4 regions of the Streptomyces sp. NPDC098101 genome follow, and region 1 is predicted to be linked to each of the others. Evidence: riboswitches for the same ligand, from Rfam matches in the RefSeq annotation. Region 1 holds a riboswitch; each other region holds the start of a gene.

Evidence for each region. A riboswitch is a leader RNA that binds a small molecule or an ion and turns the genes downstream of it on or off. The one in region 1 is predicted to bind cyclic di-AMP.
Region 2: another riboswitch for cyclic di-AMP. It lies ahead of ACIQVI_RS06305 (transglycosylase SLT domain-containing protein); the one in region 1 lies ahead of ACIQVI_RS02645 (peptidoglycan DD-metalloendopeptidase family protein).
Region 3: another riboswitch for cyclic di-AMP. It lies ahead of ACIQVI_RS27980 (transglycosylase family protein); the one in region 1 lies ahead of ACIQVI_RS02645 (peptidoglycan DD-metalloendopeptidase family protein).
Region 4: another riboswitch for cyclic di-AMP. It lies ahead of ACIQVI_RS22230 (C40 family peptidase); the one in region 1 lies ahead of ACIQVI_RS02645 (peptidoglycan DD-metalloendopeptidase family protein).

The regions. Positions count from the first base shown of each region.
Region 1 is NZ_JBIWAS010000001.1:621,786-629,364, forward strand. It holds gene ACIQVI_RS02625 (aspartate aminotransferase family protein) at 1-796, shown strand, start outside; gene ACIQVI_RS02630 (helix-turn-helix domain-containing protein) at 873-1,502, shown strand; gene ACIQVI_RS02635 (DUF6126 family protein) at 1,601-1,750, shown strand; gene ACIQVI_RS02640 (tyrosine-protein phosphatase) at 1,775-2,596, opposite strand; cyclic di-AMP (ydaO/yuaA leader) riboswitch at 2,986-3,145, shown strand; gene ACIQVI_RS02645 (peptidoglycan DD-metalloendopeptidase family protein) at 3,149-4,108, shown strand; gene ACIQVI_RS02650 (SGNH/GDSL hydrolase family protein) at 4,271-5,083, shown strand; gene ACIQVI_RS02655 (STM4011 family radical SAM protein) at 5,070-5,930, opposite strand; gene ACIQVI_RS02660 (STM4012 family radical SAM protein) at 5,940-7,277, opposite strand; gene ACIQVI_RS02665 (STM4013/SEN3800 family hydrolase) at 7,274-7,579, opposite strand, start outside.
Region 2 is NZ_JBIWAS010000001.1:1,514,445-1,522,023, reverse strand. It holds gene ACIQVI_RS06315 (phosphocholine-specific phospholipase C) at 1-696, shown strand, start outside; gene ACIQVI_RS06310 (hypothetical protein) at 742-1,395, opposite strand; cyclic di-AMP (ydaO/yuaA leader) riboswitch at 1,769-1,953, shown strand; gene ACIQVI_RS06305 (transglycosylase SLT domain-containing protein) at 1,958-2,893, shown strand; gene ACIQVI_RS06300 (phosphoribosyltransferase family protein) at 2,900-4,204, opposite strand; gene ACIQVI_RS06295 (alpha/beta fold hydrolase) at 4,322-5,086, opposite strand; gene ACIQVI_RS06290 (SpoIIE family protein phosphatase) at 5,236-7,579, shown strand, end outside.
Region 3 is NZ_JBIWAS010000007.1:90,409-97,987, reverse strand. It holds gene ACIQVI_RS28000 (SurA N-terminal domain-containing protein) at 1-22, shown strand, start outside; gene ACIQVI_RS27995 (nucleoside triphosphate pyrophosphohydrolase) at 42-1,001, shown strand; gene ACIQVI_RS27990 (cytochrome P450) at 1,210-2,613, shown strand; gene ACIQVI_RS27985 (transglycosylase family protein) at 2,774-3,814, shown strand; cyclic di-AMP (ydaO/yuaA leader) riboswitch at 4,029-4,246, shown strand; gene ACIQVI_RS27980 (transglycosylase family protein) at 4,250-4,975, shown strand; gene eno (phosphopyruvate hydratase) at 5,331-6,617, shown strand; gene ACIQVI_RS27970 (septum formation initiator family protein) at 6,727-7,197, shown strand; gene ACIQVI_RS27965 (DUF501 domain-containing protein) at 7,244-7,579, shown strand, end outside.
Region 4 is NZ_JBIWAS010000004.1:868,830-876,408, forward strand. It holds gene ACIQVI_RS22220 (ATP-dependent Clp protease proteolytic subunit) at 1-133, shown strand, start outside; gene ACIQVI_RS22225 (hypothetical protein) at 141-437, shown strand; cyclic di-AMP (ydaO/yuaA leader) riboswitch at 837-967, shown strand; gene ACIQVI_RS22230 (C40 family peptidase) at 971-1,447, shown strand; gene ACIQVI_RS22235 (ATP-binding protein) at 1,565-2,002, opposite strand; gene ACIQVI_RS22240 (8-amino-7-oxononanoate synthase) at 2,164-3,342, opposite strand; gene bioB (biotin synthase BioB) at 3,518-4,801, shown strand; gene ACIQVI_RS22250 (adenosylmethionine--8-amino-7-oxononanoate transaminase) at 4,794-6,074, shown strand; gene bioD (dethiobiotin synthase) at 6,095-6,823, shown strand; gene ACIQVI_RS22260 (class I SAM-dependent methyltransferase) at 6,988-7,579, shown strand, end outside.

The sequences.
Region 1 (7,579 bases):
CGTGGCCGGCTTCGTCGTGGAGCCGATCCAGGGCAAGGGCGTCCACGCGGCGCCGCCCGGCTTCCTGCGCGCCGCCGGGGAGCTGCTGCGCCGGCACGGCGCCCTGCTGATCGCGGACGAGGTGCAGACCGGTCTCGGCAGGACCGGCGACTTCTACGCGTACCAGCACGAGGAGGGCGTCGAGCCGGACCTGGTCTGCGTCGCGAAGGCGCTCTCCGGCGGCTACGTGCCGGTCGGCGCCACCCTCGGCAAGGACTGGATCTTCAAGAAGGTCTACTCGTCGATGGACCGGGTCCTGGTCCACTCCGCGAGCTTCGGATCGAACGCGCAGGCCATGGCCGCCGGGCTCGCCGTCCTCTCCGTGATGGAGGACGAGGGCACGGTCGCCCGCGCGCGCCGGATCGGCGACCTGCTCTCCGGCCGCCTGAAGGAGCTGGTGCCCCGGTACGAGCTGCTCCACGAGGTCCGCGGGCGCGGTCTGATGATCGGCGTCGAGTTCGGCAGGCCGTCCTCGCTCGGCCTGCGCGGCCGCTGGACGGTGCTCCAGGCGGCCCGCAAGGGCCTCTTCGCCCAGATGGTCGTCGTCCCGCTGCTCCAGCGGCACAGGATCCTCACCCAGGTCTCCGGGGACCACCTGGAGGTGATCAAGCTGATCCCGCCGCTCGTCGTCGACGAGGCGGACGTGGACCGGTTCGTCACCGCCTTCACGGCGGTCATGGACGAGGCCCACGGCGGGGGCGGCCTGATGTGGGACTTCGGGAAGACCCTGGTCAAGCAGGCGGTCGCGCAGCGCTGACCTGAAACGACCCTCCGGGTTTTGCCTCTGGGGCAAGAAACTTGCCCCGGAGGCACGATCCTGGCGGAATGGGGGCATGGACCACGTCCCCGGGGACACCTCCCCGGACCCCGCCACCTCCGGCGTCCTGCCCGACGTCGCACCGCAGCTGCGGGCCCTGCGCCGCCGCCGGGGGCTCACCCTGGAGGCCGCCGCCCGGCGGGCCGGCCTCTCGCCGGCCCACCTCTCGCGCCTGGAGACGGGGAACCGGCAGCCCTCGCTGCCGATGCTGCTCGCCCTCTCCCGCACCTACGGTACGACGGTCTCCGAGCTCCTGGGAGAGGCGCCCCCCGAGCGCGATCCCGTCGTCCGGGCCGGCCGCTCCGAACCCGTCGAGGCCGACGGCTGGATCTACCGCCAGGCGGGCGGCGCCGGGCGCGCCCTCCAGTGCCTGCGGGTCCACGTGCCGTACGCCACCCGGGACGACATCGTGCGCGTGCACCCGGGGGAGGAGTGGATCCACGTCCTGGAGGGCCGGGTGCGGCTCGTGCTCGGCGAGGCGGTCCACGTCCTCGATCCCGGGGACGGCGCGCACTTCGACTCGCTCACCCCGCACCGGATCGGCGCCGCCACCCCCGGCGGGGCCGAGCTGCTCTTCGTCCACACCCTGCTGCAGAGCCCCGTCGCCGAGCTGTGCCTCGGCGACGGGACCCCGCACCGGCGCTGACCGCCGTAACGATCCGCCGTGGCGATCCGTCGTGCCGATCCGCTTCGGCGATCCGCCGTAACGATTCCCCTGTGACGATTCTTCAGGAAAGGACCGACATGTCCGAGAAGTCCGCACCCGTCACCGGCGAGGAGCGCGGGGAAGGCAAGTTCCCCAAGGGCCTGGTGCTCCGTCTCTTCGCCTACCTGATCGCCGGTCACCTCTTCGCCGGCTTCCTCTACCTGCTCTTCGCGATGGGCGCGAAGTAGGGCCCCCGGGAGGCGCCGCCCCTCCTACGCCCCGGTGACCAGGCGCTCCCGCAGCCGCTCACGGGTCTCCGGGGACAGCTTCAGGCCCCCGGAGAAGTAGGCGTCCACCGAGCCCCAGGTCGTCTCGATGGTCTCGAAGGCCGCCAGCAGGTACTCCGCCCGCGCGTCGAAGAGCGGGGCCAGCAGCTCCATCACCTCGGGCCCCATGGCGTCCGGGGCGGTGGAGCTGCGGCGCACCTTGTAGCGGCGGTGCGGCTCGTTCGACTTCACGTAGTCGGCCTCGATCGCCGTCCGCTCGACTCCGACGGCGAGCAGGGTGATCGCGACGGCGAGCCCGGCCCGGTCCTTGCCCGCCGCGCAGTGCATCAGGGCCGGGACGCTCTCCTCCGCCATGGAGTGCAGGATCCGGCTGTGCTCCGCGGTCCGCTCGACCACCATCCGCCGGTACGAATCGGACATTCGGGCCGCCGCCTTGCCCTCGCCGAGGATCTCCCGCAGCTGCGCGGTGTCGCCGTCGCGCACCAGCTTCCAGAACTCCTTGCCGTCGGCCGGGTCGTTGAGGGGTATGTTCACGTTCCGTACGCCGGGCAGCTCGACGTCCGGGCCCTCGATCCGCCGGTCGGCCTCGTTGCGGAAGTCGAAGACCGTGTGCAGCCCGAGGCCGGCGAGGAAGGCGGCGTCGCTCTCGGTCGCGTGGGCGAGGTGGCCGCTGCGGAAGAGCCGGCCGGGGCGGACCGCCCGCCCGTCCGTCGTCGGCAGGCCGCCCACGTCCCGGAAGTTGCGGACCTCCGCCAGCTCGGGCTCGGCGGCTTCGATGGGCGGGACCTGCGGCAGCTGCTGCGTCACGGATGCTCCTGGAGAGTCGGCGTTCGGGTGCCCGACGAGAAATCGGTTCCGGGGGCAATCATCCGGGCGGGAAGGGCGCGGCGCATCCCCTCGGACGGGAATGGGCAATCTGTCCGAATTGGCACGTTGGATATAACGCGCCCTGTTTACGGACGAGATGGGTTTCGGTGCGTGAGCAGGGTCATAGAAGTGACGGATCGTGGCCGGAGGCCCGCCGCAATCCCCTTACGGGAAAAGGGAGTCGAAGGACCGTCATCCACGGAGGGTGACCGGAATCCCGGGGGAACGATCTAGGGCGGAATGCCGGGACAAAACAGCGGCTTGTTCGCGCCGACCCCGCTCGTCTAGCGTCACGGTCAATCCGGACGGACCGCCTAATCCTGCCACCGCCCGGAATTCCACCCATCCCATGCGTGGCAGGAGCGGGGGACCCAGGAAGTACGCCGGTCCCGCGATGCAGGACGGCTCGGGGTGAAGCCGCGCGCGAGCGCGGCCGGGCATCTCCAGTCCGAACCCGACAGCTCACCTCGCAGGCGCCGGAGAGGATTCGCCATGCCCGCGAAGGGTAAGCACCGCCGTCCCAAGAGCAACCCCCTCACCCGCGGATTCGCCGCCGCCGGTACGGGAGGCGCCGTCGTCGCCCTCCCGCTCCTCGGCGCCACCGGGGCCCACGCCGCCGAGCAGGCCGCCCCGGCCGCCGCCTCCGTCCGGTCCGCCGTCACCGCGCACGCCGTCGCGGCGAAGGCCGCCCCCGCGAAGCCCGCCGCGACGACCGGCCCCCGGACGTACTCCGTCGTCCCCGGCGACTACCTGTCGAAGATCGCCGCCGACCACCACCTGGAGGGCGGCTGGCAGAAGGTGTACGAGGACAACCGCCGGACCATCGGCGCGGACCCCTCCCTCATCCTGCCCGGCATGAAGCTCACCATCGGCGCCAAGGGCTCCGCCCCGGCCGGCCCGAAGAGCACCCCCAGCGCCCAGGAGTCCGGCAAGAACGGCGACGACGCCCCCCGCGCCTCCCGCGGCGAGAGCCGCCGCGCCGCCGCCCCGGCCACCGCCGCCGCCCCGAAGGCCGCCGAGAGCTCCACCGGCTCCACCGCCTCCTCGTCCGGCTGGGTCGCCCCCGTCACCGGCGGCTTCTCCACCCCGTACCGCGCCTCCGGCTCCATGTGGTCCTCCGGCTACCACACCGGCGTCGACTTCATCGCCTCCTCCGGCACCACCGTCCGCGCCGTCGGCGCCGGCACGGTCGTCTCCGCCGGCTGGAGCGGCTCGTACGGCAACGAGGTCGTCATCCAGCACGCGGACGGCAACTACTCGCAGTACGCCCACCTCTCCTCCCTCTCGGTCTCGGCCGGGCAGAGCGTCAGCGGCGGGCAGCAGATCGGCCTCTCCGGCTCCACCGGCAACTCCACCGGCCCGCACCTGCACTTCGAGATCCGCACCACGCCGAACTACGGCTCGGACGTCGACCCGCTGGCCTACCTGCGCCAGCACGGCGTCTCCGTCTGACGCGCACGCGGGAGACACCCTTTCCGACGGCCCGGCACATTCCATGCCGGGCCGTCGGCCTATTCCGACTTGGGCGAATCTTTATCGGTGGCATATGTCACCCGTCGTCAACCCCTCCTTACGGTCGCGTAGGTCACATGCGAAAGGGAAGGATGTGCCCCCGTGGCAGACGATTCGAGATCAAGAGACAAGAACGCATTCGGGTCGTACGCGGCGATCGGTGACAGCTTCACCGAGGGCGTCGGAGACCCCGGCCCCGACGGGACGTACGTCGGCTGGGCGGACCGCTTCGCGGTCCTGCTCGCCGACCAGCTGCCGGAGCACGACGCCTTCCGCTACGCCAACCTGGCCGTACGCGGGCGCCTCCTCGACCAGATCGTGGCGGAACAGGTCCCCCGGGCGAAGGAACTCGCCCCCGACCTGGTGACCTTCTGCGCGGGCGGCAACGACATCATCCGTCCCGGCACCGACCCGGACGACGTGGCCGAGCGCTTCGAGCGCGCCGTCGCCGAACTCACCTCCGCCGTCGGGACCGTCATGGTGACCACCGGCTTCGACACCCGCGACGTCCCCGTGCTCCGGCACCTGCGCGGCAAGATCGCCACCTACACCGCGCACGTCCGGGCCATCGCGGACCGCCACGGCTGCCCGGTCCTCGACCTGTGGTCCCTGAAGTCCGTCCAGGACCGGCGGGCCTGGGACGACGACCGGCTGCACCTCTCGCCCGAGGGGCACACCCGGGTCGCCCTGCGCGCCGCCCAGGTCCTCGGCCTGCCGGTGCCCGCCGACCCCGACCAGGTGTGGCCGCCGGTTCCGCCGCGCGGCTCCCTCGAAGTGCGCCGGGACAACATCCAGTGGGCGCGGGAGTACCTCGTCCCCTGGATCGGACGGCGGCTGCGCGGCGAGAGCTCCGGGGACCACGTCGAGGCCAAGCGCCCCGACCTGATGCCCCTCGGGGACCTCATGCCCCTGTAGCGGGCGGCGCGGCGGGGATCCGCTCCAGGACCCCGCCCGCGAACACGTCGTACAGCGGCAGCGTCTCCAGGTGGACGTAGCCGATGTGGCAGTCGCAGACGGCGAGGGGGCAGGCGCGGGGACGCAGGGCGGCGCGGTACGAGCCGTCGTACAGGTTCCCCAGCTCCGCCTTGACGAAGTGGCAGCGCCGCACCGTCCCCCCGCCGTCCACCGAGATCACCGACTCGCCGGTGCGGCAGGGCAGCCCCGCCGAGCGGTGCGGATGCCGGCTGTACGGGAAGAGCGGGTCGAGCTCCGTCCACCCGTCGGCCTCCGCGTCGGTGTACGCGTGCCCCTCCGCCGCGTTCACCCACAGGTACACGTGCGGCGGCAGCGCGTCCCGCAGCCGCCGCGCGTGCTCCCGGTGCTCGGGGAGCCCCACCACGCCGACGCTGAACCGGATCCCCCGCCCCGCCAGGTCGTGGCACTTGGCGAGGAAGCGCTCGTACGGCGTCTGCCCCGGGTGGTACGTGCACCACAGCGCCACGGCCTCCGGGTCCGCCTCCGCCAGCCAGTCGGTCCGGCAGCTCAGATTGGTCTGGATCGCCACCCGCTCGACGTGCGGCAGCCGGGACAGCTCGACCAGCGCCCGCCGGTACCAGGAGCGCACCAGGCCCTCGCCCCACGGCGTGAACAGGACCCGCAGCCGGTCCCCGGTCTGCGCGGCGGCCCACCCGGTGAACCGCTCAAGAGCGGCCCGGTCCGCGCGCAGCTGCTCGCGGCTGTCCCGGCGCTTGGCGAAGGGGCAGTACGGGCAGTCGTAGTCGCAGGAGGACAGCGGCCCCCGGTAGAGCAGAGTGAGGTCCACGGCCGCCCCCTACTTCGGCTCGTACGCGGCCATCGCGGCCCGCACCCCGGGGGAGAACAGCTCGGGACCGAGCCCGTCCGAGTGCGCGAGGCCCTCCGGCGAGAGCCGCAGCAGCCCCTCCGGCGCCTCCCCGTCCAGCCAGCCGAGCGCCTCGAACAGCCCCAGTTCGCCGGGGAAGTCCGCGAACGGCGAGGACCCGAACCGCTCCTCGTACCCGGCGACCGGCATCCCCTCCGCCTGGAGCAGCGACTGGAGCAGATGGCGCCGCCGCGCCTCCCCGGCGTCCACCCACCGGCCGACCCGGGCGCGCGAGAAGTCGCGGGTCTCCGTGTAGGCGTCGATGATCGAGCGGATCTCCCGCATGTCGACGGCGTAGTCGAAGGAGTAGTGCAGGGCCGAGGTGTACGAACGGGCCCCGCAGCCCAGGCCGATCATCCCGTCCGTCTGGCAGGCGTGGTCGTCCGGGCCCAGGGGCGCCGCGTCCCTCCGCCGGAACATCCGCATCGACACCTGCGCGTAGCCGCGCTCCAGGAGGTGGTCCCGGCCGTGCCGGTAGAGCCGCAGCCGCCGCTCGTCCCACTCCCGGTCGTCCTCCGGGGCCGTCCGGCCCAGACCGGTCAGCGGCCGGACGTACAGCGGGTACAGGTACAGCTCCTCGGGCCGCCAGGCCAGGGCCGCGTCGAGCGAGCGGCGCCAGGACTCCTCGGTCTGCCCGTCGATCCCGTAGATCAGGTCGATGTTGAGCACGGGGACGCCGGTGTCCCGGATCCGGCCGAGCGCCGCCTCGACGTCCGCGCGGCGCTGCGGCCGGACCGCCGCTCGCGCCTCGGCCTCCACGAAGCTCTGCACCCCGATGCTCAGCCGGGTCGCGCCCCGCTCCGCGAGCACCGCGAGCCGGTCGGCGGTCGCGGTCGCGGGCGAGGTCTCCACGGACAGCGGCACCGCCCGCAGGTCCGCCCCCATGCGCCGCTCCGCGATGTCGCAGAGCCGCTCCAGCTCGGCGGCGGTGAGGAAGGTGGGCGTGCCGCCGCCGAACGCAGCCGTGGCGAACCGCACCGGCTCCCCGTCCCCGAGGGCCTCGCGCACGGCGGTCGCCTGCCGGTCGAGGGCGTCCAGATAGCGGGTGGTCAGCTCGCCGGGGGCGCCGATCCGGGTGAAGAGGTTGCAGAAGCCGCAGCGGACCTCGCAGAACGGCACGTGCGCGTAGAGCGAGAGCGCGTCCTTCGGCTCCCCGGCCCAGAGCGCGGCGAGCTCCGGGGGCTCGGACAGCTCCCGGTAGGCCGTCTTGTGCGGATAGGCGTAGACGTAGCTGCGGTACGGGCGGGGGGTGAGGGCGCGGGTGCTCATGCGGCGGCCTCCTCGTCGGGTCCGTCGGTTCCGTCGGTTCCGTTGGGTCCCGGCAGGACGAACTGCGCGTACGGCACCGTCCACACGACCTCGTGGCCGAGCCGGTGGCCGGTGAAGCCGTCCTCCCCGTACGCGGTGCCGTGGTCGGAGCAGACGATCGCGAAACAGGGGCGGCGGGAGCTCATCGCGGCGAAGAGCCGCCCGATGTGCCGGTCGACGTACTCCAGGGCCGCCGCGTGCGTCTCCCGGGAGTCGCCCGCCTCGCGGGTCGCCCCCGGCAGGTGGAACCAGTTGGGCTGGTG
Region 2 (7,579 bases), 890 kb from region 1:
GTGATCGGGCAGGCCACCTGCAAGCCGCTGCCGAACCCGGTCCCGCAGAACAACGCCCTGCCCGCGCAGGAAGCGGGCACCCGGCCGGCACGCGCCCTGCCGTACCAGGTGAACGGCAACCTGGACCGCTTCGAGTTCGGCTCCGGCGGCAAGATCCTGGCCTGGTTCTCGATGACGAACCGGGGCACGGAAGCCAGGCGGGCCGCGCACTTCTCGATCCATCCGCACCAGCACCGCGACACGGCCGCCTGGCAGTACACCGTGGACCCCGGCGGCACGGCCTCCGACTTCTTCAACATCGGCACGGGCTCGGGGTCCGGGAAGTACGACATCTCGATGATGGGACCCAACCGCTTCCTGCGCCGGTTCATCGGCGACGCCTCCAAGGCGGGCAAGGACGTCGAGGTGGCGGCCCGGTTCGCGACCGAGCCCGGGACGGGGAAGACGGCCCTCTGGTTCAGGATGACCAACGCCTCCGCCGGGCCCGTCACCTTCACGATCCGCTCCAACGCCTACCGGACGGACGGGCCGTGGACGTACACGGTCCCGGCGGGCTCCGCCACCGAGGACTTCTTCAACGCCGTCGCGTACCAGCGGGGCTGGTACGACTTCACGATCACCACCGGCGTCGACGGGACCTGGTCGCGCCGGTACACCGGTCACATCGAGACCGGGGCCCCGAGCGTCAGCGGCTGAGTCCGGCGGCCCGGGCGCGGGGTCCCCGCGTCCGGGCCCCGGGCGTCAGCGCCCGGCGTGGGCGGCGCGGCGGGCCGTGGCGTCGAGGAGGGCGAGCGCGTCGCCGGCCGTGCGCCCGGGAGCCCGGTTCCACGGGCCGATGAGGTCACGCCACCCCCGTGACCGCAGCTCGGTCATGATCCAGGCGGCCGCCTCGTTCATGGTGTCCGCACCGCCGTAGCCGAGGCGGTGGGCGGCGAGGAGCGCCCCGCAGACACAGCGGGCCCCACGCCTGTCGCGCAGCTTGTACGGGGCGTTCTGCCAGCCCCACTCGGTCAGCACGAGGCGCGCGTAGCCGAGGTGGACCGAGGGGCGCAGCTCGGCCCCGCCGATGCGGCGCCAGGCGTGCAGGCGGTCCGGCAGTACGGCTCCGATCCGGCCGGGGAGGCGGCGCTCGACGGGGGCCGGCGCCGGGAGCGCGTCGAGCGCCTCGGCCACGAGCCGGTCCACCGGCACGCTCAGCAGGTCCCGCCAGTCCCGCACCTCCCCCGACGACGGCCCGGGGGCGGGTGCGAGCGGTTCGGAGGTGGGCGCGAGCGGTTCGGGGGCGGTCCAGTCGGTGACGATCCGCTGCCAGACGGCGCTCTCGTAGAGGGCGGCGGCCTCGCGGTCGAGGGTGTCGGGGGTGTCGGGGGTGAGCTGGGGGGCGGCGGGGGGCATCGGGCGGCTCCTGGGTCGGTCGCTCCATCCTTCGAGAAGAATGTCGGCTTTGCGCGCTTTGCACTTGAGCGACACCGGATGCCACCCAAGACGCCCCATCGACCCCGAAAACCCCACCCGACAGTTTTTCGCCCTATTTCCCCATCAACGGAATTACATCGCATATTCGGACATAACCCACCGGGTGACGCGACTCACTCCGCACGGACCGCCGCACGGCGCCGACCTCTCCCACCCCGTACCGCACAAGGAAGTTCGACACCTTTTCGGGCCGGCCGATCTTGAATTCCCCGAATTCGGTGATCCTTTTACACGTGCCGCCGCTCTGATCCTCTTGTTATTCGCCGCATTACTGGCCTACGGTCACCCCCATTCGAGCGGAACGCCTAATCCTGCCACCGCTCGGAAACCTCCCTTTTCACCCGACGGCAGGAGCGGGGGACCCACGAATACGCCGGTCCGGTGATCCGGAACGGCTCGGGGTGCAGCCGCGTGCGCGCGGCCGGACATCTCCCGTCCGAACCCGACAGCTCACCTCGTAGGCGCCGGAGAGGAATCCGTCATGCCTGCACACGGTAAGCACCGCCGCCCCCGCCGCAGCCACGTCTCCCGTGGTCTCGCCCTGGTCGGCACCGGTGGAGCCGCGCTGTCCCTGCCCCTGATCGCCCCCGCCACGGCCGGTGCCGCGCCCGCCGCCGGCGCCCCGGAGATCGCCGCCAAGACCTTCGCCGCTCCCGCTGCCCCGGCCGCCGCCAAGGCCCCGGCCGCCCCGGCGACCGCGCGCACGTACACCGTCGTGAGCGGCGACTCGCTTTCCCTGATCGCCCACAAGAAGGGAATTCAGGGAGGCTGGAAGAGCCTTTACCGCGCCAACCAGAGCGCCGTGGGTGACAATCCGTCACTCATCCACCCCGGTCTGGAACTGACGATTCATCGGGGTTCCGCCAAGGCCGTCCCCTCTCAGGCGAAGACGCAGGAGAAGACGGAGCGAAAGGCCGAGCGGAAGGCGGATCGGAAGGCCACCGCGAAGGCGGAGAAGTCCGCCACGACCGACCGGGCGAGCCGCTCCGAGCGCCGCGCGACCGCTCCGGCCGCCGGCGCCGCCACCGGAGCCTCCGCCGCCGCCCCGGCCGCTGCCGCCGCCCCGGCCGCCGCTCCGGTCGCCGCCACCCAGTACGCCGACAACCTCGACGGCTGGATCCGGCAGTCGCTGGACATCATGGCCCAGCACGGCATCCCCGGTTCCTACGAGGGCATCCACCGCAACATCATGCGCGAGTCCTCCGGAAACCCGCAGGCCATCAACAACTGGGACATCAACGCCGTCAACGGCACCCCCTCGAAGGGCCTCCTCCAGGTCATCGAGCCGACCTTCCTGGCCTACCACGTGCCCGGTACGTCGATGGACCTGTACGACCCGGTCGCCAACATCACCGCCGCCTGCAACTACGCGGCCGACCGCTACGGCTCCATCGACAACGTCAACGGGGCGTACTGACCGTCGTCAACGGGGCACATCGGTGCCCCGACGCCGGAAGTGCCCGGTGAACCAGGAGGTGGCGAGCTCCGCCACCTCCTCCAGGGCACCGGGCTCCTCGAAGAGGTGGCCGGCCCCCTCCACCACGGCCAGCCGGTTCTCGCAGCGCAGCAGCGCCCCGGCCCGCCGGTTGAGGTCCAGGACCAGCGGGTCGTCGCCGCCCACCACCAGGAGGGTCGGGGCCCGCACCCCGGCCAGGCGGTCGGCCGCGAGGTCCGGCCTGCCGCCGCGCGAGACGACGGCGGCGACGGGGGACGCGGGGTCGCCCGCCGCCCACAGCGCGGCCGCCGCTCCCGTACTCGCGCCGAAGTAGCCGAGCGGGAGCCCCGCGACGTCGGGCCGCTCGGCCAGCCGTTCCGTGGCCCCGGCGAGCCGGCCCGCGAGGAGCGGGGTGTCGAAGACGTGCGCCCGGTCGGCCGCCTCGGCCTCGCTCAGAAGGTCGAACAGCAGGGTCCCGAGACCGGCCCTGTTCAGCTCCGCGGCGACCGCCCGGTTCCGGGGGCTGTGGCGGCCGCTGCCGCTGCCGTGGGCGAACAGGACCAGGCCGGCGGCCCCCTCGGGCACGGCGAGCCGCCCCGCGAGGGTGGCGCCGCCGACCGGGATCCGTACGTCCGCCTCCCGTACGACGGGGTCGCGCGCGGCCCGGCTCCGGTCCAGACAGGCGATCACCTCGTCGTCCGGCGTCTGCGGGAACTCCCGGTAGAACTGGCCGACGGCGTAGAACCCCTCCGGGGTGCGGACGCTGACGGTCTCGTCGGCCTCGCCGCCGAGCCGGGCCGTCCAGCCGGGCGGCGCGACCGGCACCGCGAGGACGATCCGGGCCGCGCCCCGGGCACGGACCACCCGGCAGGCCGCCAGGGCCGTGGCGCCGGTGGCGAGCCCGTCGTCGACGACGAGGACCGTCCGCCCCTCCAGGGGCACGGGCGTCCGGCTGCCCCGGTAGCGGCGGGTGCGCTGGTCCAGCTCGGTCAGCTCGCGCTCCTCCACGGCGGCCAGCGCGCGGTCGTCCACCCCGGCCTCGTGGAGCACCCGGTCGTTGAGCACCCGCACGCCGCCCTCGCCGATCGCCCCCATCGCGACCTCCGGCCGGTGGGGCACGCCCAGCTTCCGGACGAGGCAGACGTCGAGCGGGGCGTCGAGGGCGTCGGCGACCTCGACGGCCACCGGCACGCCGCCGCGCGGAAGGCCGAGGACCACGACGTCCCGGCCCTTGAGGTGGTCGAGCCGGGCGGCGAGCTGCCGCCCCGCGTCGCTGCGATCGCTGAAGAACATGGTCCGACGCCCTTCCGCCCGGGCGGGCCCGGGGAGGAACGCGGCGCCCGTCCCCTGCCCGTCCCTCCAGGGTAGACGCGTCGGCCCGCCCCGCCCGGCCGAGGCGGCTCAGGCGGCTCAGGCCGCGAGGAAGGCCTCGATGGCCTCGGCGAGGGCTTCCGGGGTCTCCTCGGGGGCGTAGTGCCCGGCGTCCTCGATGACTTCGAGGCGCGCGTTCGGATACCAGCGCAGCCAGGTCCCCTCCATCGCCTCGGTGCCGAGCGCCGGGTCGTGCGCGCCGACGACGAGGAGGACGGGCGTGGGGTTGTCGCGGACGCGCTCGTGGAAGTCGGCGCGGGACCAGGAGTCCAGGTAGGCGCGGAAGGCCGTGGCGGAGGAGCGGCCGAGGGAGCGGTCGACGAGCGTGCCCAGCCAGGCGTCGTCGTACCGGCCGCCGGTGGTGTGGTCGATGATCGCGCGCCGGTTGGCCGGTTCCCCGGCGGCTCCGGCGAAGAGCTCCCAGGACTCCCCGTCGAGGGGGAATCCGGCGGCGGAGACCGGCGAGACGCCGATGAGCGAGCGGACGCGGCCGGGCGCTTCGAGGAGCATCAGCTGGGCCGCCTTGCCGCCCATCGAGTGGCCGATGACGGAGAAGGAGTCCCAGCCGAGGTCGTCGGCGACCGCCAGGGCGTCGGCCGCGACCTCTTCCATGGTGTAGGCGCCCTCGTGGTCGAGGGCCTCGCCGTAGCCGCGGCAGTCGATGAAGGCGTAGGTGCCGACGGCGCCGTCCAGATGGGCGCGCAGCGGGGCGAAGCTGGTGCGGTCGCCGAACCAGTTGTGGAGCACGAGGGCCCTTCCCGGCCCTTCGCCGTGGACGTCGTACGGAAGAACCCGGCCCGTCATCGTGCCCCCTGGTCGCGCGGTGGCGCCGCCGCGCGTGGCCGCGGCGGCGCCACCGAGTGTGACGGTCCGGACGCGTATGGTCAACGACGTCGTGCGCGAAGGGCCCTTTCGGGATGCGGGGGCTTCGGCTCCGGGGGCATCCTTGCTGTGTGACCTCGCACGGTGCTTCCGGCCCCGGCCCGGCGGGCGGCACCGGGCGTCCGTCCGGGAGCGGAGCCGGCGACGAGCCCGCTCCCGTCGCCCTGACGTGGGCGCTCGCGGAGGCGGCGCTCGGCGCCGTGGAGGAGGTCGGCGGATACGCGGGCGGGGTGTACCTGCGCTCCGAGACGCCGGGGCTGCTGCGGCTCGCGGTGCTCGTGGGGCTGCCGGGACCGGTGTTCCGTCCGTGGTGGCGGATGCACACGAACCGGCCGTTCCCGGTGGCGGAGGTCCACCGCTCGGGCCAGGCCGTCCACCTCGCCGACGCCGAGGACGCGATGCGGCGCTTCCCCCAGCTGGTGGCGAGCCTGCCGTTCCCCTTCGCCTCCCTGTACGCGCCGGTGAGCGCGGGTCGTGAGCGCTTCGGCGTGCTCGTGGCGCTGCGCTCGCCCACCCCCGGCGTGCCCGTGGACGCGCGGGACCGGAGCCGGATGACGCGGGGCGCGCTCCGGCTCGGCGAGGCCCTCGCCGAGCTGTCCCGTCAGGGGACGGCGGTCGAGTGGGCGGGCGATCCGGTGTGCGTGCAGCTGCCGACCGGTTCGGGGCCGCCGGTGCGGTTCGGCTCCTTCGACTGGGACCTGGCCGCGGGCACCGTGACGATGGACGACGGGCTCCTGAAGATCCTCGGCGCGGGCGTGCCCTCGTCCTGCACGATCGAGACCCTCATGTCCCTCCTGGAGCCGGAGGACGGGTACGCGCTGTGGGCGGCGGCCCGGCACGCGACGGGCGCGGGCGGGCGGCCCCTGGTGCGCAGGCTCCGGCTGAAGGGCCCGGACGGCGGGCTGCACCTCCTGGAGGTGTCCGCACGGGCGCGGCGGACCGGCCCCGAGAGGGGCTCCCGGCTCGTGGGCACCCTCGTCGACCTCGGCACCGGCCTGATCGGCTCGGACGCCACCGACCGGCTGCCGCGGGCGCTCCTGGCCATCGACCGGCTGGGCCGCGTCACGTACGTCAACGAGCGCACGGAGCAGCTCCTCGGCCGGCCGCGCAGGGACCTGGCCGGGCGGCCGCTGTGGGAGGCGCTGCCCTGGTTCGGGCACCCCTTCCACAAGGAGCAGTTGCGCGCCGCCCTGCTCTCCGGGGAGCCGGTGCGCTTCCTGGCCCGTCCGGAGGGGGGCCGCTGGCTGTCGGTCTCGCTGCATCCGGGGCGGGACGGGTTGACGCTGGTGCTCCAGCCCGAGGAGGGGGCGGGCCTTTCGAACAGGGCCGGGACGGGCCGGCGCCTCGCCGACGAGTTGGCCTCGCCCGGGGACCGGGCGGCGGACCTGTACCGGCCGGTGGCGCTCGCGATCGCGCTCACCGAGGCGGTGACGGCGCGCCAGGTGTCGGCGGTGGTGACGGAGGAGCTGTTGCCGGCGTTCGGCGGGCGGCAGCTGGCGATCTACCTGCTGAGCGACCGGCGTCTCTACCTGGCGTGGGAGACGGGTTTCCCGAAGGGCTTCCTCGAGCCCTTCGACGGGGTGGGCCTGGACGCGCGGGTGCCGGGGGTGGTGACGCTGACGACGGGCAGGCCCCTGTTCTTCGAGTCGATGGAGCAGCTGGGCCGGGCGTATCCGGGTCTTCCGCTGGACGCGGACTCGGGGGCGCGGGCGTTCCTGCCGCTGATCGCCTCGGGCCGGCCGGTGGGCTCCTGCATCCTCGGCTTCGACCAGCCGCGCGGGTTCAGCCCGGAGGAGCGGACCGTGCTCACGGCGCTCGCCGGGCTGATCGCGCAGGCCCTGGAGCGGGCGCAGCGGTACGACACGGAGTCGACGGTCGCGCGGGGGCTCCAGGACGCGCTGCTGCCGCACCGGCTGCCGGTCCGGGTCGGGGTGGACACGGTGGGCCGCTACCTGCCGGGCACGCAGGGCATGGACGTGGGCGGGGACTGGTACGACGTGATCGAGACGGGTCAGGGGCGGCTCGCCCTGGTCATCGGCGACGTGCAGGGCCACGGGGTGGCGGCCGCGGCCACGATGGGTCAGCTGCGCAGCGCGGTACGGGCGTTCGCGCTCGGGGGCCACCGGCCGCAGGACGTCATGCGGGGCACCAACCGGCTGCTGATCGACCTGGACCCGGGGCAGTTCGCGAGCTGCTGCTACGTCCTGCTCGATCCGGAGACGGGCGAGGCGCGGGCGGTGCGGGCGGGGCATCCGCAGCCGTTGCTGCTGCGGCCGGACGGGACGGCGGAGCAGGTGGACCTGGCGGGCGGGATGGTCCTGGGGATCGACGACCGGGCCTCGTACCCGGTGTCCCGGCTGCGGCTGGCCCCCGGGTCGGTCCTCGCGCTGTTCACGGACGGGCTCGTGGAGCGGC
Region 3 (7,579 bases), on a different contig from region 1:
GGCCGTCGGGCCCGGTGCCTGAGGCCGGGTAGGTTCGGGGGGTGACTTCCGAAAGCCCCGGCCGCATCGTCCTGCTCACCGCCAGCCACCGCGTGGCCCCCGGACTCCTGTCCTGGCCCGCGTGGCAGGCGCTGCACGCCGCCGACCGGGTGCTCTGCCCCGACGGGCACCACCCCCAACTGCCGTACCTGCGGGAGGCGGGCGTCGCCGTCGAGCACGCCCTGCCCACCGCCGAGGAGCTGGTCGAGGCCTGCGCCGGGGGCCGCACGGTCCTGCTGCTGCCCTCCGGCGAGGGCGACCGGCGCCTGACCGACGGCCTCGCCCGGCTCGCCGGCTCCGGCCGGGTCGCGATGCCCGAGCTCGAACTGCTGCCGGGCTCGTACGACCTGCCCGGCGCCCGCCTCCTCGACCTCGTCCAGGTCATGGACCGGGTCCGGCGCGAGTGCCCCTGGACCTCGGCGCAGACCCACGAGGGGCTCGTGAAGTACGCCATCGAGGAGGCGTACGAGCTGGTGGAGGCGATCGAGGACGGGGACAGGACCGCGCTCCGGGAGGAGCTGGGCGACGTCCTCCTCCAGGTCGTCTTCCACGCCCGGATCGCCGAGGAGGACCCGGAGGAGCCGTTCTCCGTGGACGACGTGGCCGGGGCCCTCGTGGAGAAGCTGATCCACCGCCACCCGCACGTCTTCGGGGACGCGACCGCCGAGACCCCCGAGGAGGTCCACGCCCACTGGCAGCGGACCAAGGCGGTCGAGAAGCGGCGGGAGTCCGTCACCGACGGCGTGCCGCTCGGCCAGCCCGGCCTCGCGCTCGCCGCGAAGCTCGCGGGCCGGGTCCGCTCGGCCGGCCTCGACGTGCCCGTCCCGGCGGACGGGGGCGTCGGCTACGAACTCCTGGCCCTCGCGGCCCGCGCGGAGGCGGCGGGCGTCGACCCTGAGACGGCGCTGCGGGCGGCGGCCCGGACGTACCGGGACGCGATCAGGGCGGCGGAGGGGCTGTGAGGCCGTAGCGCCGTACAGCCGTAGCCCCTCCCCGTACAGAGGGGAGGGCCGCCGGGTCCGGTGGGGGCGCGGGCCGTACGGCACGGGCCGCCGGAGTGCGAGGGGGCGCGGGCCGTCCCGCTACGGGGCCGCCGGGGCGCGAGGGGGCGTGCGGGCCGTCCCGTACGGGGCCGCCGGGGCGCGCGGGGGTGCGCTGTACGGTCGGGGGGTGAGTGACAGCACCGCCCCGGACCCCGCGCCGCACCCCGCACCGACCTCCTGCCCGGCCTCCGGGACGGCCCCGGCCTCCGGGACGGCCCCGGCTCCCGGCAGGGCCCCCGCTCCCGGCGCGACCCCCGCCCCCGTCCCGGCCCCCGCGCCCGCGCTCTTCACCTGGGAGTTCGCCACCGACCCGTACCCCGCCTACGCCTGGCTGCGGGAGCACGCGCCCGTGCACCGGACGACGCTGCCCAGCGGGGTCGAGGCCTGGCTCGTGACGCGGTACGCGGACGCCCGGCAGGCCCTCGCGGACCAGCGGCTGTCGAAGAACCCGGCGCACCACGACGAGTCCCCGCACGCCAAGGGCAAGACGGGCATTCCGGGCGAGCGCAAGGCCGAGCTGATGACCCACCTGCTCAACATCGACCCGCCCGACCACACCCGGCTCCGGCGGCTCGTGTCGAAGGCCTTCACCCCGCGCCGGGTCGCCGAGTTCGCCCCGCGCGTCCAGGAGTTGACCGACCGGCTCATCGACGCGTTCGTGGAGAAGGGGAGCGCGGACCTCATCCACGAGTTCGCCTTCCCGCTCCCCATCTACGCCATCTGCGAACTGCTCGGGGTGCCCGAGGAGGACCAGGACGACTTCCGGGACTGGGCCGGGATGATGATCCGGCACGGCGGAGGCCCGCGCGGCGGCGTCGCCCGGTCGGTGAAGAAGATGCGCGGCTACCTCGCGGAGCTGATCCACCGCAAGCGCGAAGACCCGGGGGACGACCTGATCTCGGGGCTCATCCGCGCCTCCGACCACGGCGAGCACCTCACCGAGAACGAGGCCGCCGCCATGGCCTTCATCCTCCTCTTCGCGGGGTTCGAGACCACCGTGAACCTCATCGGGAACGGTCTGTACGCGCTGCTCCGCGATCCCGTGCAGAGGGGACTCCTCCAGGACTCCCTCGCCGCCGGGGAGACCGGCCTCCTGGAGACCGGGATCGAGGAGCTGCTGCGGTACGACGGGCCCGTGGAGATGGCGACCTGGCGGTACGCGACGCGGGCGCTGACCATCGGCGGGCAGGAGATCCCGGCGGGCGACCCGGTGCTCGTGGTGCTCGCCGCCGCCGACCGCGACCCGGAGCGCTTCGACGGGCCCGACGTGCTCGACCTCGCCCGGCGCGACAACCAGCACCTCGGCTACGGCCACGGCATCCACTACTGCCTCGGCGCGCCCCTCGCGCGCCTCGAAGGACAGACGGCGCTCGCGACCCTCCTGACCCGCCTGCCGGACCTGCGACTCGCCGCCGATCCGGCCGAACTCCGGTGGCGCGGCGGGCTCATCATGCGCGGTTTGCGCACGCTTCCGGTGGAGTTCTCCCCTTCCGTACCCCTCTCGCACACTGACGGACCGTCAGAAATGTGATCTTCATGTGATCGAGTGGCCATCGACTTGTGACGGACGTTCGAATGCCGCTACGTTTCGCCGCAGTCTCAGCCGTCACGCGAAAGGCGTACCTATGCGTTCCGGGAACGGACGACACCGTCGCCCCCGTCAGGCCCCCGCCATCGTCGTCGCCGCGGGCGTGACCGGATCCGCCATGGCGCTGCCCCTGCTCGCCACCGGATCCGCGTCCGCCGCCGACGCCGCCACGTGGGACCGCGTCGCCGAGTGCGAGTCCGGCGGTCAGTGGAGCGCCAACTTCGGAAACGGGATGTACGGAGGCCTCCAGCTCACCCAGGGCGACTGGGAGCGGCACGGCGGCCTGTCGTACGCGCCCAGCCCCGACCTGGCCAGCCGCGCCCAGCAGATCGCGGTGGCCGAGAGGGCCCTCGCCAAGGGCAGCGACGCCTGGGCCACCTGCGCGCCGATCGCCGGTCTGACGAACGACGGGAAGCCCACCGGGGTGGACCCGGGTCCGGCCACCGCTCCGGCGCCCTCCGTGGCGCCCGTCCCCGAGTCGAGCTGGAACTCCGGCTCGCCGGCCGCCTCCCCGACCGCGCCGTCCACCGGGACGCCGAAGGCCTCCGTCCCGACGACCGCTCCCGCCGCGCCGTCCGCGCCGGCCGGATCGACGGCTCCCGCCACCCCGGCGGACCCGACCGCGCCGACCGCCCCCGCCACGCCGTCCGCGCCCTCCGGGTCGACGGGGGCGACGGACCCGGCGGACCCGACGCTCCCGGCCGATCCGTCCGACCCGACGGCCCCGGTCGCCCCCGACGGCTCCGTGACGCCCGGCGTCCCGGGCGACGAGGGCACGCCGTCCGCGCCCGGCACAGGCAAGCACCGGGGCGACGCCGCCCCGGAGGAAACCGACAAGCCGGACAGCTCCACCGAATCCGGTAGACATGCCTCGGGCAAGGACAAGCTTGCCGAAGAGCCCGTCTCGGCCCCAATTGCTGACGAAGCGAAGAATTCGGACGCAACGGACAGTCAGGGCTCTTCGGGTGAATACACCGTGCGTCCGGGTGACAGCCTTTCGGACATCGCCCAGGCGAACGAACTGCCCGGAGGGTGGACCGCCCTCTACGACGCCAACAAGCGGACCGTGGGCACCGATCCGGACCTCATCCTCCCTGGTCAGAACCTCGACCTGACGAAGGGTTCGGTCTCGGCGGAGGGGTAGTTCGCGGGCTTATGTCCGGTTCCGGGTGAGTGAGACATGGGTCTCTTTGCCCCAACTGGCCCACAGCGCCCGCAAACTCCGCTTCCGTCACTCCTCACCTGCGCAAACAGTCCCCTCCGAAGGGCAAGAAGAGGCGAAATTCGTCGTATGAGCCTCTTTGAACTTCGGAGGGTTCTGTGTCTACGGTCATCACCGCTCGCCACCGCGGGCCCCGTCGACCGAAACGCCGAATCCTGCCGTCGGCCGATGGGAACAGTCGTCGCGCAAGCGCCGTAGGCAGGAGCGGGGGACCCAAGGTAAGTGCCGGCCCCGGCCGTCGAGACAGACGGCCGACGACCGGCTTGGGGTGAAGCCGCGTGCTAGGACACGCGGCCGGGCAACTCTTCGGCCCGAACCCGACAGCTCACCTCGCAGGCGTCGGTGAGGAGAATTCCCATGCTGTTTTCCGTCAAGGGCAAACACCGCCGTCCCTCCAAGGCCACCCAGCTCGCCGCGCTCGTCGGCGTCACCGGCATCGCCGTCGCCGCCCCGCTGATGACCGCGGGCACCGCCTCGGCCGCCACGTCCTCCGAGTGGGACCGCGTCGCCCAGTGCGAGTCCGGCGGCAACTGGTCCATCAACACCGGCAACGGCTACTACGGCGGCCTGCAGTTCTCGGCCTCCACCTGGGCCGCGTACGGCGGCACCGCCTACGCCTCCACCGCCGACCAGGCGTCGAAGTCCCAGCAGATCGCCATCGCCGAGAAGGTCCTCGCGGGCCAGGGCAAGGGCGCCTGGCCGAGCTGCGGCGTGGGCCTCTCCGGCGCCTCGTACGACGGCGGCGCCGCCGAGAGCGCTCCGCAGCAGGAGCAGCCGAAGCAGCAGCAGCCGAAGCAGGAGCGGAAGGCCGAGCAGCCGACCACCCGCAGCGAGCAGCGCCAGGCCCCGAAGAAGGAGCGGCAGGCCGCCCCCGAGGCCGCCAAGAAGACCGTCACCACCCCGACCGGCAAGACGGTCAAGAAGGGCGACGGCGAGTACAAGGTCGTGGCCGGCGACACCCTCAGCAAGATCGCCGACGCCCAGGGCGTCAAGGGCGGCTGGGCCGAGCTCTTCGAGCTCAACAAGGACGTCGTCGAGAACGCCGACCTGATCTACCCGGGCCAGCAGCTCCACCTGAAGTGAGCCCGGCGGGTCGCGTGAGTCCGGCGGCTCACGCGCCCCCGACGACCCTCCCGCGGTGACCACCCCGGTCCGGCGCGCCCTTCCCCCGTGCGCGCCGGACCGGGGTTCCCCTTATTGAGGGGCCGTACAGAGGGGGCCGCGACCGCCTCAGGAGCCCGCCCGTGCCCCACTTGATGGTTACCGCCCAGTAGATCTGGGGTCCTTCGTCCCCTTGTGCGTGCCCTTGGGTCCTTTTTCGTCCCAGGGGGCGGGCGCCCGGCCGGTCGGAGCCTCCGGGGCGGTTAGGCTCTTGTCGCAAGGCCGAGCGACCCAGCACAGGCCCTGCGTCACATCCAGCGTCACATCCCAGAAGGAGATGCTCGTGCCGTCCATCGACGTCGTCGTAGCCCGGGAAATCCTGGACTCCCGAGGCAACCCCACGGTCGAGGTCGAGGTCGGCCTCGACGACGGCAGCACCGGCCGTGCTGCCGTTCCGTCCGGCGCCTCCACCGGTGCGTTCGAGGCCCTGGAGCTTCGCGACGGTGACCCGAACCGTTACCAGGGCAAGGGCGTCGAGAAGGCCGTCCTCGCCGTCATCGAGCAGATCGGCCCGGAGCTCGTCGGCTACGACGCCACCGAGCAGCGCCTGATCGACCAGGCCATGTTCGACCTGGACGCCACCCCGGACAAGTCCTCGCTCGGCGCCAACGCCATCCTCGGCGTCTCCCTCGCCGTCGCGCACGCCGCCTCCGAGGCCAGCGACCTCCCGCTCTTCCGCTACCTGGGCGGCCCGAACGCGCACCTGCTGCCCGTTCCGATGATGAACATCCTCAACGGTGGGTCGCACGCCGACTCCAACGTCGACATCCAGGAGTTCATGATCGCCCCGATCGGCGCGGAGTCCTTCTCCGAGGCCCTCCGCTGGGGCACCGAGGTCTACCACACCCTCAAGTCCGTCCTGAAGACCAAGGGCCTCTCCACCGGCCTCGGCGACGAGGGCGGCTTCGCCCCGAACCTCGGCTCCAACCGCGAGGCGCTCGACCTCATCCTCGAGGCGATCAAGCAGGCCGGCTACGTGCCCGGCAAGGACATCGCGCTCGCGCTCGACGTCGCCGCCTCCGAGTTCTACAAGGACGGCACGTACGAGTTCGAGGGCAAGGCCCGCTCGGCCGCCGAGATGACCGAGTACTACGAGGAGCTCGTCGCCGCGTACCCGCTGGTCTCCATCGAGGACCCGCTGTTCGAGGACGACTGGGCCGGCTGGAACGTCATCACCGAGAAGCTCGGCGAGAAGGTCCAGCTCGTCGGCGACGACCTGTTCGTCACCAACCCGGAGCGCCTGGCCCGGGGCATCGAGGAGAAGTCCGCGAACGCCCTGCTGGTCAAGGTCAACCAGATCGGCTCGCTGACCGAGACCCTCGACGCCGTCGAGCTGGCCCAGCGCAGCGGCTTCAAGTGCATGATGTCCCACCGCTCCGGCGAGACCGAGGACGTCACCATCGCCGACCTGGCCGTCGCCACCAACTGCGGCCAGATCAAGACCGGCGCCCCGGCCCGCTCCGAGCGCGTCGCCAAGTACAACCAGCTGCTGCGCATCGAGGAGATCCTCGACGACGCCGCGGTGTACGCCGGCCGCAGCGCCTTCCCGCGGTTCAAGGGCTGACGCTTGTTTGAAGGGCCGCGCCCTTCCGCAGAGCAGCTTCCGTACGTCCCCGTACTCGGTCCCGTACCGTGTGCGGGGACGTCCGCGTGAACAGGGGAGGCGACACGACATGGCCGTGAAGGACCGGGACCGGTTCTCGACCGCGACCCGGATCAGGCTGCTCGGCGAGCAGACCGCCGCCCGTGTCTACCGCTCCCAGACCCGCCGTCAGGCCCGCCGCTCCCGGCTCACCGGCCGCGCGGCCTTCCTCGCCCTCGTCGTCTGCTCCCTGGTCGTGGCCCTCGCCTATCCCATGCGCAGCTACGTCTCCCAGCAGGGCGAGATCGCCGAGCAGGAGCGCCGGGCCGCCGAGGCCGCCCGGCGGGTGCAGGAGCTGAGGGACGAGAAGGCCCGCCTCCAGGACCCGGCCTACGTCCGCCGCCTCGCCCGCGAGCACCTGCACTACCTGCTTCCCGGCGAGACCGGCTTCACCGTGAACGACCCCGGCGCGGAGCAGCGGCCCCGCGCCGACCAGGGAGCGGCGGACCGCCCCTGGTACGACAACCTCTGGGACGGCGTGGACAACGCCGACCGCCGCTGACCTCCCGTACGACCGACGACCGACGACCTAGGCACCCAAGGCAGACATGCAAACGCCCCCTCCGCAGACCGAACGCACCGAGCCCACCGAGGCGGACGTCGCCGCCTTCGAGCTCCAGCTCGGCCGGCCGCCCCGCGGCCTGCGCGCCATCGCGCACCGCTGCCCCTGCGGGCAGCCGGACGTCGTCGAGACGGCGCCCCGGCTCCCCGACGGCACGCCCTTCCCCACCACGTACTACCTGACCTGCCCCCGGGCGGCCTCGGCCATCGGCACCCTGGAGGCCAACGGGGTCATGAAGGAGATGCAGGCCCGGCTCGCCACCGACCCGGAGCTCGCCGACGCCTACCGGGCCGCGCACGAGGACTACCTCGCCCGCCGCGAC
Region 4 (7,579 bases), on a different contig from region 1:
CGAGCACACCGGACGGAGCAGGGAACGGGTCGACGCCGACCTCGACCGCCTCACGGTCCTGGACGCTCCGGCCGCGGTCGAGTACGGCCTGGTGGACCATGTGATCACGCGCCGGCGCGACGCGGTGCGGTGAGCGGGCCGTGGTCCCCGAACCGCCCCCGCTGCCCGCCCTGACGCGGGCCGAGGGCGAACTCGTCGACGCGTACCTCGCGGTGGTCGACCTCCTGGGGAAGATCAATCCATCCAGAACTACGCATACCTATGGGGCACTGAGGGCGGCTCAGGCCCTGGTGGGGCGCGCGGAGGCGCTGCGCGAGGCCCTGGCGCTCATGCACGCGCGGGGCGAGAGCGAGGTCCACGTGGACACCCTGGCGCGCGCCCTGCGGGTGTTGGACGGGGAGCGGCGGGCCGGCCGGGTCACGCTCCCCCGGACATGACGGAGTTGACATTCCGGCATGTCGTGTCGAGGGCCGGACGGCCGACAGCCGCGCCGGAAGCACTCGTCCGTTCGGTGGAGTCGACGAGTCGACATATGGCTCGGGCGAGTTGCGCACCGGGGGTACACATCTGGCGGAATCGGGCGTTCCTTTGCTGGTGCGGGGCTCGCCGGTCAAACCTCCGCGATCACGAAAGCATCCTGTCCACCCGAATGGATCAGTCGTGAGGACTCTCACATATCGCTGTTTCCACTCGGATTTCGACCAGGCTGTGGGGCAAGATCCCTGCCGACGACAAGCCCCCGCCATCCGAGGCGGGGCGGTCCGGGCGGACGCCGAGTCCTGCCGCTGTCCCGGACGTCTGGTCGACAGGATTGGATCGGCAGGAGTGGAGGACCCGAGCAGTACGGGCCGTACGCGCTGTTTCCGCAGCGGGGCCGGCCCTTGGGGTGAAGCCGCAGCCGCGGCCGGGCATCTTCGCCTGCCCGAACCCGACAGGTCATCCTTCACAGGCGGCTGACGAAGGGTTGCGCATGACTGCGCAGATGCACGTCCCGTCCCTGCTGTCCCGGGCCGGAGCCGTCTCGGCTCTCACCCTCGCCGCCGTCGGCGGCACGCTGCTCGCACCGGGCGCGGCACCGGAGGCCCAGGCGGCCACCACACACGCGAACAAGGCGCTGAGCATCGCCGCGTCCAAGAAGGGCGCGCCCTACCGCTACGGGGCCGTCGGCCCCTCCCGGTTCGACTGCTCGGGCCTGACGCTCTACGCGTACAAGAAGGCGGGCAAGTCGCTGCCCCGCACCGCGCAGCAGCAGTACAACAAGACCCGGCACGTCTCCGCCGGGAGCAGGCAGAAGGGGGACCTGGTCTTCTTCCACTCCGGCGGGAAGGTCTACCACGTGGGCATCTACGCCGGGAGCAACAAGATCTGGCACTCGCCCAAGACCGGCTCCTGGGTGAAGCTCGACAAGATCTGGTCCTCGAAGGTCTACTACGGACGCGTCCGGTGACCCCGCCCGGGCGCTGACCGGGCGCCTCGAGACGGACCGGGGGGTGCGGTGGCGCCGCCGCACCCGAACCGCCGTCGCACCCGCACCGCCTTCGCACCCGGGCCGCCGCCGGACGGGCTAACAGCCCACCGGAGCGGCCGCCTTCCACGGCAGGGTGACGCCCACCGTCTTGCCGCCGTCCTCGGTCGGGGTCACCGAGAGGCGGCCGCCGGACTCCGCCGCCAGGGAACGGATGATGGCCATGCCGCGGCCGTTGTCCTGCTGGACCGCCGCGGGGAGGCGGCGGGGGCGGCGGGGATGGCTGTCCGTGACGCCGACGTGGAGCTGTTCCCCGTGCTCCAGGCGGACGCCGACCGTGAAGGAGGGCGACTGGCCGAAGGTGTGCAGGACGGCGTTGGTGGCCAGCTCCGACACCACCAGACGGACCGCGTCCGCCCGGTCGGAGGAGTCGTCGAGACCCCAGGCGGTGAGCACCTCCGCGACGTACCGCCGGGCGGCGGGGACCGAGGCGGGCTCGCTCGGCAGGGTGACGGATGCTTCCTGATGGTCTGCCATGGCGACTCTGTCCCTTTCCCGCCGGGGCCGCTGCCCCGGATCGCACTGCGCGTCAGAGTCCCACCGATGCTGCCGCGCCCCACCCGGTTCCACCAGGCTGTGGCCCCGTCTGTCGCCCGAAGCGGTGAACCGTACGAACCGTGAACGCCCCGGCCCGGCCCTCAGGCGGCGGGCGCGGTCCGCAGGACCGTCTCCACCGCCCGGGCGATCTGCGCGTCCGTCAGGTCGGCGCGGGCCGTCAGACGCAGGCGCGAGACGCCGTCGGGGACGGACGGGGGCCGGAAGCAGCCGACCGCCAGACCCCCTTCCCGGCAGTCCGCCGCCCAGCGCAGCGCCGCCTCCGGGGAGGGCGCGCGGACCGCGACCACGGCCGCGTCGGGCCGGGCCGCGGTGAGTCCGGCCGCGGTCAGCCGCTCGTACAGGGTGGTGGCGACGGTACGGGCCCGCTCGGCGAGCCCCGGTTCGGCGGCGATCAGCCGCAGGCTCGCGAGGGCGCCGCCGACGGCGGCCGGGGCGAGGCCGGTGTCGAAGATGAAGGTGCGGGCGGCGTTCACCAGGTGCTCGATCACCCGGGCCGGGCCGAGGACCGCGCCGCCCTGGCTGCCCAGGGACTTGGAGAGGGTCAGGGTGGCGACCACGTCCTCGTCGCCCGCGAGCCCGGCCCCGTGCACCGCGCCCCGGCCGCCGTCGCCGAGGACGCCGAAGCCGTGGGCGTCGTCCACGACGAGACCGGCGCCGTGCGCGCGGCAGGCGGCGGCCAGCTCCGCGAGCGGGGCCCGGTCGCCGTCGACGGAGAAGACGGAGTCGCTGACGACGAGGGCCTGGCGCCCGGGGTGCGCCTCCAGGGTCTTGCGCACGGCCTCGGGGTCGGCGTGTGGGACGACGGCGGTCTCGGCGCGCGCCAGCCGGCAACCGTCCACCAGGGAGGCGTGGTTGGCGGCGTCCGAGACGATCAGGGAGTCCCGGCTGCCGAGCGCGGTGAGCACGGCGAGGTTGGCGGCGTAGCCGGAGGAGAAGACGAGGGCCGCCTCGAAGCCGCAGAAGTCGGCGAGTTCGCGCTCCAGGTCGGCGTGGAGCAGGGTGGTGCCGGTGACGAGCCGGGAGCCGGTGGAGCCCGCGCCCCAGCGCCGGGCCGCCTCGGCCGCCGCCCCGGTCACCTCGGGCCTGCGGGTGAGGCCGAGGTAGTCGTTGCCCGCCAGGTCGAGGAGGTCCGACTCGGCCGCCCGGGGCCGCAGCGTGCGGACCAGACCGGCGTCGGCCCGGCGGCGCGCCTCGGCGTCGGTCCAGTCGAACGCGGTGCGGCGCGGACCCGCGGCCCGTGCGTCGTCGGCCTGTGGCATACGGGTTCCTCCGTCGGCGCCTTCGGCCGGCCGGCCGGCGCCTTTTGTAGGCAGCGCACAGACCCTAACCGCAGGAGACCGGGATCGTGGTGTGGTCATCCACACACCCCGCTCGGAGCCGTTTGTTCGGATCCTCCTTGGCCCGGGGCCGGGCGATAGGCCAGGATCAGCGGTTATGGACCTGCTGAACACGCTGGTGGAGAAGGGGCTGCGGCGCGAGCCGCCGACCCGTGAAGAAGCGCTCGCCGTCCTGGCGACCTCCGACGACGAACTGCTCGATGTGGTGGCGGCGGCCGGCAAGGTGCGCCGTCAGTGGTTCGGGCGGCGGGTGAAGCTCAACTATCTGGTCAATCTGAAGTCCGGCCTGTGCCCCGAGGACTGCTCGTACTGTTCGCAGCGGCTCGGCTCCAAGGCCGAGATCCTCAAGTACACCTGGCTGAAGCCGGACGAGGCGTCCAAGGCGGCCGCGGCGGGCGTCGCGGGCGGCGCCAAGCGGGTGTGCCTGGTGGCGAGCGGACGCGGTCCGACGGACCGGGACGTCGAGCGGGTCGGCAGGACCATCGAGGCCATCAAGGAGGAGAACGAGGGCGTCGAGGTGTGCGCCTGCCTCGGTCTGCTCTCGGACGGCCAGGCGGAGCGGCTGCGGGAGGCCGGCGCCGACGCGTACAACCACAACCTGAACACGTCCGAGGCGACGTACGGGGGCATCACCAAGACCCACACGTACGCCGATCGGGTGGACACCGTCCAGAAGGCGCACGCGGCCGGGCTCTCGGCCTGCTCGGGTCTGATCGCGGGCATGGGCGAGGCCGACGAGGACCTGGTCGACGTCGTGTACGCGCTGCGGGAGCTGGGATCGGACTCGGTGCCGGTCAACTTCCTCATCCCGTTCGAGGGCACTCCGCTCGCCAAGGAGTGGAACCTGACGCCGCAGCGCTGTCTGCGGATCCTGGCGATGGTGCGGTTCGTCTGCCCCGACGTCGAGGTGCGGATCGCCGGCGGGCGCGAGGTGCACCTGCGCTCGATGCAGCCGCTCGCGCTGCACATCGCGAACTCGATCTTCCTGGGCGACTACCTGACCAGCGAGGGCCAGGCCGGGCAGGCCGACCTGGACATGATCGCGGACGCGGGCTTCGAGGTGGAGGGCGCGGGCACGCCCACGCTGCCCGCCCACCGCGCGGACGCGCTCGCGGCGGCCGGTGGCGGCTGCGGTTCGGGCGCGGGCGCGGAGACCGGTGGCGGCTGCGGCTCGCACGCGCCGGCGGAGGGCGGCGCGGCGGAGGCCGGCGCGGGCTGCGGCTCGCACTCCGGCGGCGGCTGCGGTCCGTGCGGCGGTCACGCCCCGGTGCCCGAGCCCGCCGCGACCCCGGCCGCCGAGGCCGCGCCGGGCGGCGCCCGGACCGATCTGGTGGCGGTGCGCCGCCGGGGAGCCGGGACGGACCTCGCGCCGAATGCGTAACGACGAGCTCCTCGCCCTGGACCGGGCGCACGTCTGGCACCCGTACGGCCCCATGCCGGGCCGCACGGAACCGCTGGTCGTCGCGTCCGCGTCCGGGGTGCGCCTCCGGCTCGCCGAACCCGCCGAGGGGCAGGAGGAGTTGGTCGACGGCATGTCCTCGTGGTGGTCGGCGGTGCACGGCTACAACCACCCCGTCCTCAACGAGGCGGTGCGCGGCCAGCTCGACCGGATGAGCCACGTGATGTTCGGCGGGCTCACCCACGAGCCGGCCGTCCGGCTCGCGAGCCGGCTGGTGGAGATCACCCCCGAGCCGCTGCGGCACGTCTTCCTCAGCGACTCGGGCTCGGTCTCCGTCGAGGTCGCCGTCAAGATGTGCCTGCAGTACTGGCGTTCGCTCGGCCGCCCCGAGAAGCGGCGGCTCTTCACCTGGCGCGGCGGCTACCACGGGGACACCTGGCAGCCGATGTCGGTGTGCGACCCCGAGGGCGGGATGCACGAGCTGTGGTCGGGGGTCCTCCAGCCGCAGGTCTTCACGGACGCCCCGCCGGCCGCGTACGAGGAGTCGTACGCGGAGCTGCTGCGGACCTCGATCGGGCGGCACGCGCACGAGCTGGCCGCGGTGGTCGTGGAGCCGGTGGTGCAGGGCGCGGGCGGGATGCGCTTCCACGACCCGGCGTACCTGCGGGTGCTGCGGGAGGCCTGCGACGAGCACGGCGTGCTGCTGGTGTTCGACGAGATCGCGACCGGGTTCGGGCGCACGGGCACGCTGTTCGCCGCCGACGCGGCCGGGGTGTCCCCCGACGTGATGTGCGTGGGCAAGGCGCTGACGGGCGGTTACCTGTCGATGGCCGCGACCCTCTGCACGAGCCGGGTGGCGGACGGGATCTCGCGGGGCGAGGTGCCGGTCCTGGCGCACGGGCCGACCTTCATGGGAAACCCGCTGGCCTCCGCCGTGGCCCTGGCCTCGATCGACCTGCTGCTCTCGCGGGACTGGCGGGTCGAGGTCAAGCGGATCGAGGCCGGGCTGCGCGAGGGGCTCGCCCCGGCCGCCGCCCTGCCGGGCGTGCGGGACGTGCGGGTGCTCGGCGCGATCGGGGTCGTCCAGCTCGACCACGAGGTCGACATGGCGGCGGCGACGCGCGCGGCGGTCCGGGAGGGCGTGTGGCTGCGCCCGTTCCGGGACCTGATCTACACGATGCCGCCGTACGTGACCGGCGACGAGGACGTGGCCCGGATCTGCGCGGCGGTACGGGCCGCCGCGGCGGCGGGCTGAACGGAAGGACTGGGACAGGCATGGGAATCGTCGTCGTCAGCGGCACCGGGACCGAGATCGGCAAGACGGTCGTGACCGCGGCCGTGGCCGCCGCGGCGACCGCCGCCGGGCGTTCGGTCGCCGTCCTGAAGCCCGCGCAGACGGGCGTCGGACCGGACGAGCGGGGCGACGCGGACGAGGTCGTACGGCTCTCGGGCGCCGCCGCCTCGGCCGAGCTGGGCCGTTTCCCGGAGCCGCTGGCCCCGGGGACGGCCGCCCGGCGGGCCGGTCTCGCGCCGGTCGGGCCCCGGGAGGTCGCCGAGGCCGCCCGGAAGCTGGCCGCCGGACACGACCTGGTGCTCGTGGAGGGGGCGGGCGGGCTGCTCGTCCGCTTCGACGAGGAGGGCGGCACGCTCGCGGACGCGGCGGCGCTGCTCGGCGCGCCGGTCCTGGTGGTGGCCCCGGCCGGGCTCGGGACGCTCAACTCGACCGCTCTGACGGCCGAGGCGCTGCGGGCGCGCGGGATCGCGCAGCTGGGCGTGGTGATCGGCAGCTGGCCGGCCGCGCCGGACCTGGCGGCACGCTGCAACCTGGCCGACCTGCCGGAGGCGGCGGGCGCACCCCTCCTCGGAGCCGTACCGGAGGGCTCGGGCGCCCTGGCCCCGGCGGAGTTCCGGACGGCGGCGGGCGGCTGGCTGGCCCCGGCCCTGGGCGGGACGTGGGACGCGGAGTCGTTCGCACGGACGCACGCGGAGCCGTACGGGGGCTGACCGCCGGTCCGCAGGGGGGAGTGCCCACGTGCCGGGGCACGGTCTTCTCGTACGGGCGGGGCGGGCGAGTCCGGCCCGTCGTCCGGCTCCGGCCCGTCGTCCGGCCCCGGCGCGTGCGGCTCCGTAGGCTGGAGGTGTGCGCGTCCAGGCGTGAGGAGCCTCCGATGACGTCTTCGCGGCCGGTGTCCGGCGGATCGCCCCGGGTGCACCACCCCCTCTTCGCCCGCTTCTACGCCCGGTTCAGCGTCTCCGCCGAGACGCGGGGCGGGATCGGGCCCCTCCGGGCGGAGCTGCTCGCCGGGCTCGCCGGCCGGGTGGTCGAGGTCGGCGCCGGGAACGGGCTGAACTTCGGGCACTACCCGGTCGGGGTCACGGAGGTCGTGGCCGTCGAGCCGGAGGCCCGGCTGCGCGAACTGGCCGGGAGGGCCGCGCGGCGGGCGGCCGTTCCGGTGACCGTGCTGCCGGGGACGGCCGAGGCGCTGCCGGCCGAGGACGGCGCCTTCGACGCGGCGGTGGTCTCCCTGGTCCTGTGCACGGTACGGGATGTTCCGGCGGCCCTCGCGGAGCTGCGCCGGGTCCTGCGCCCCGGCGGCGAGCTGCGCTTCTTCGAGCACGGGGCGGCGGACACGCCGGGGCTCGCGCGGGTGCAGCGGGGCCTCGACCGGACGGTGTGGCCGCTGCTCTTCGGCGGCTGCCACACCTCCCGCGCCCCGCTGGCGGAGATCGGGGGTGCCGGGTTCGCCCTCGGCCCGTACC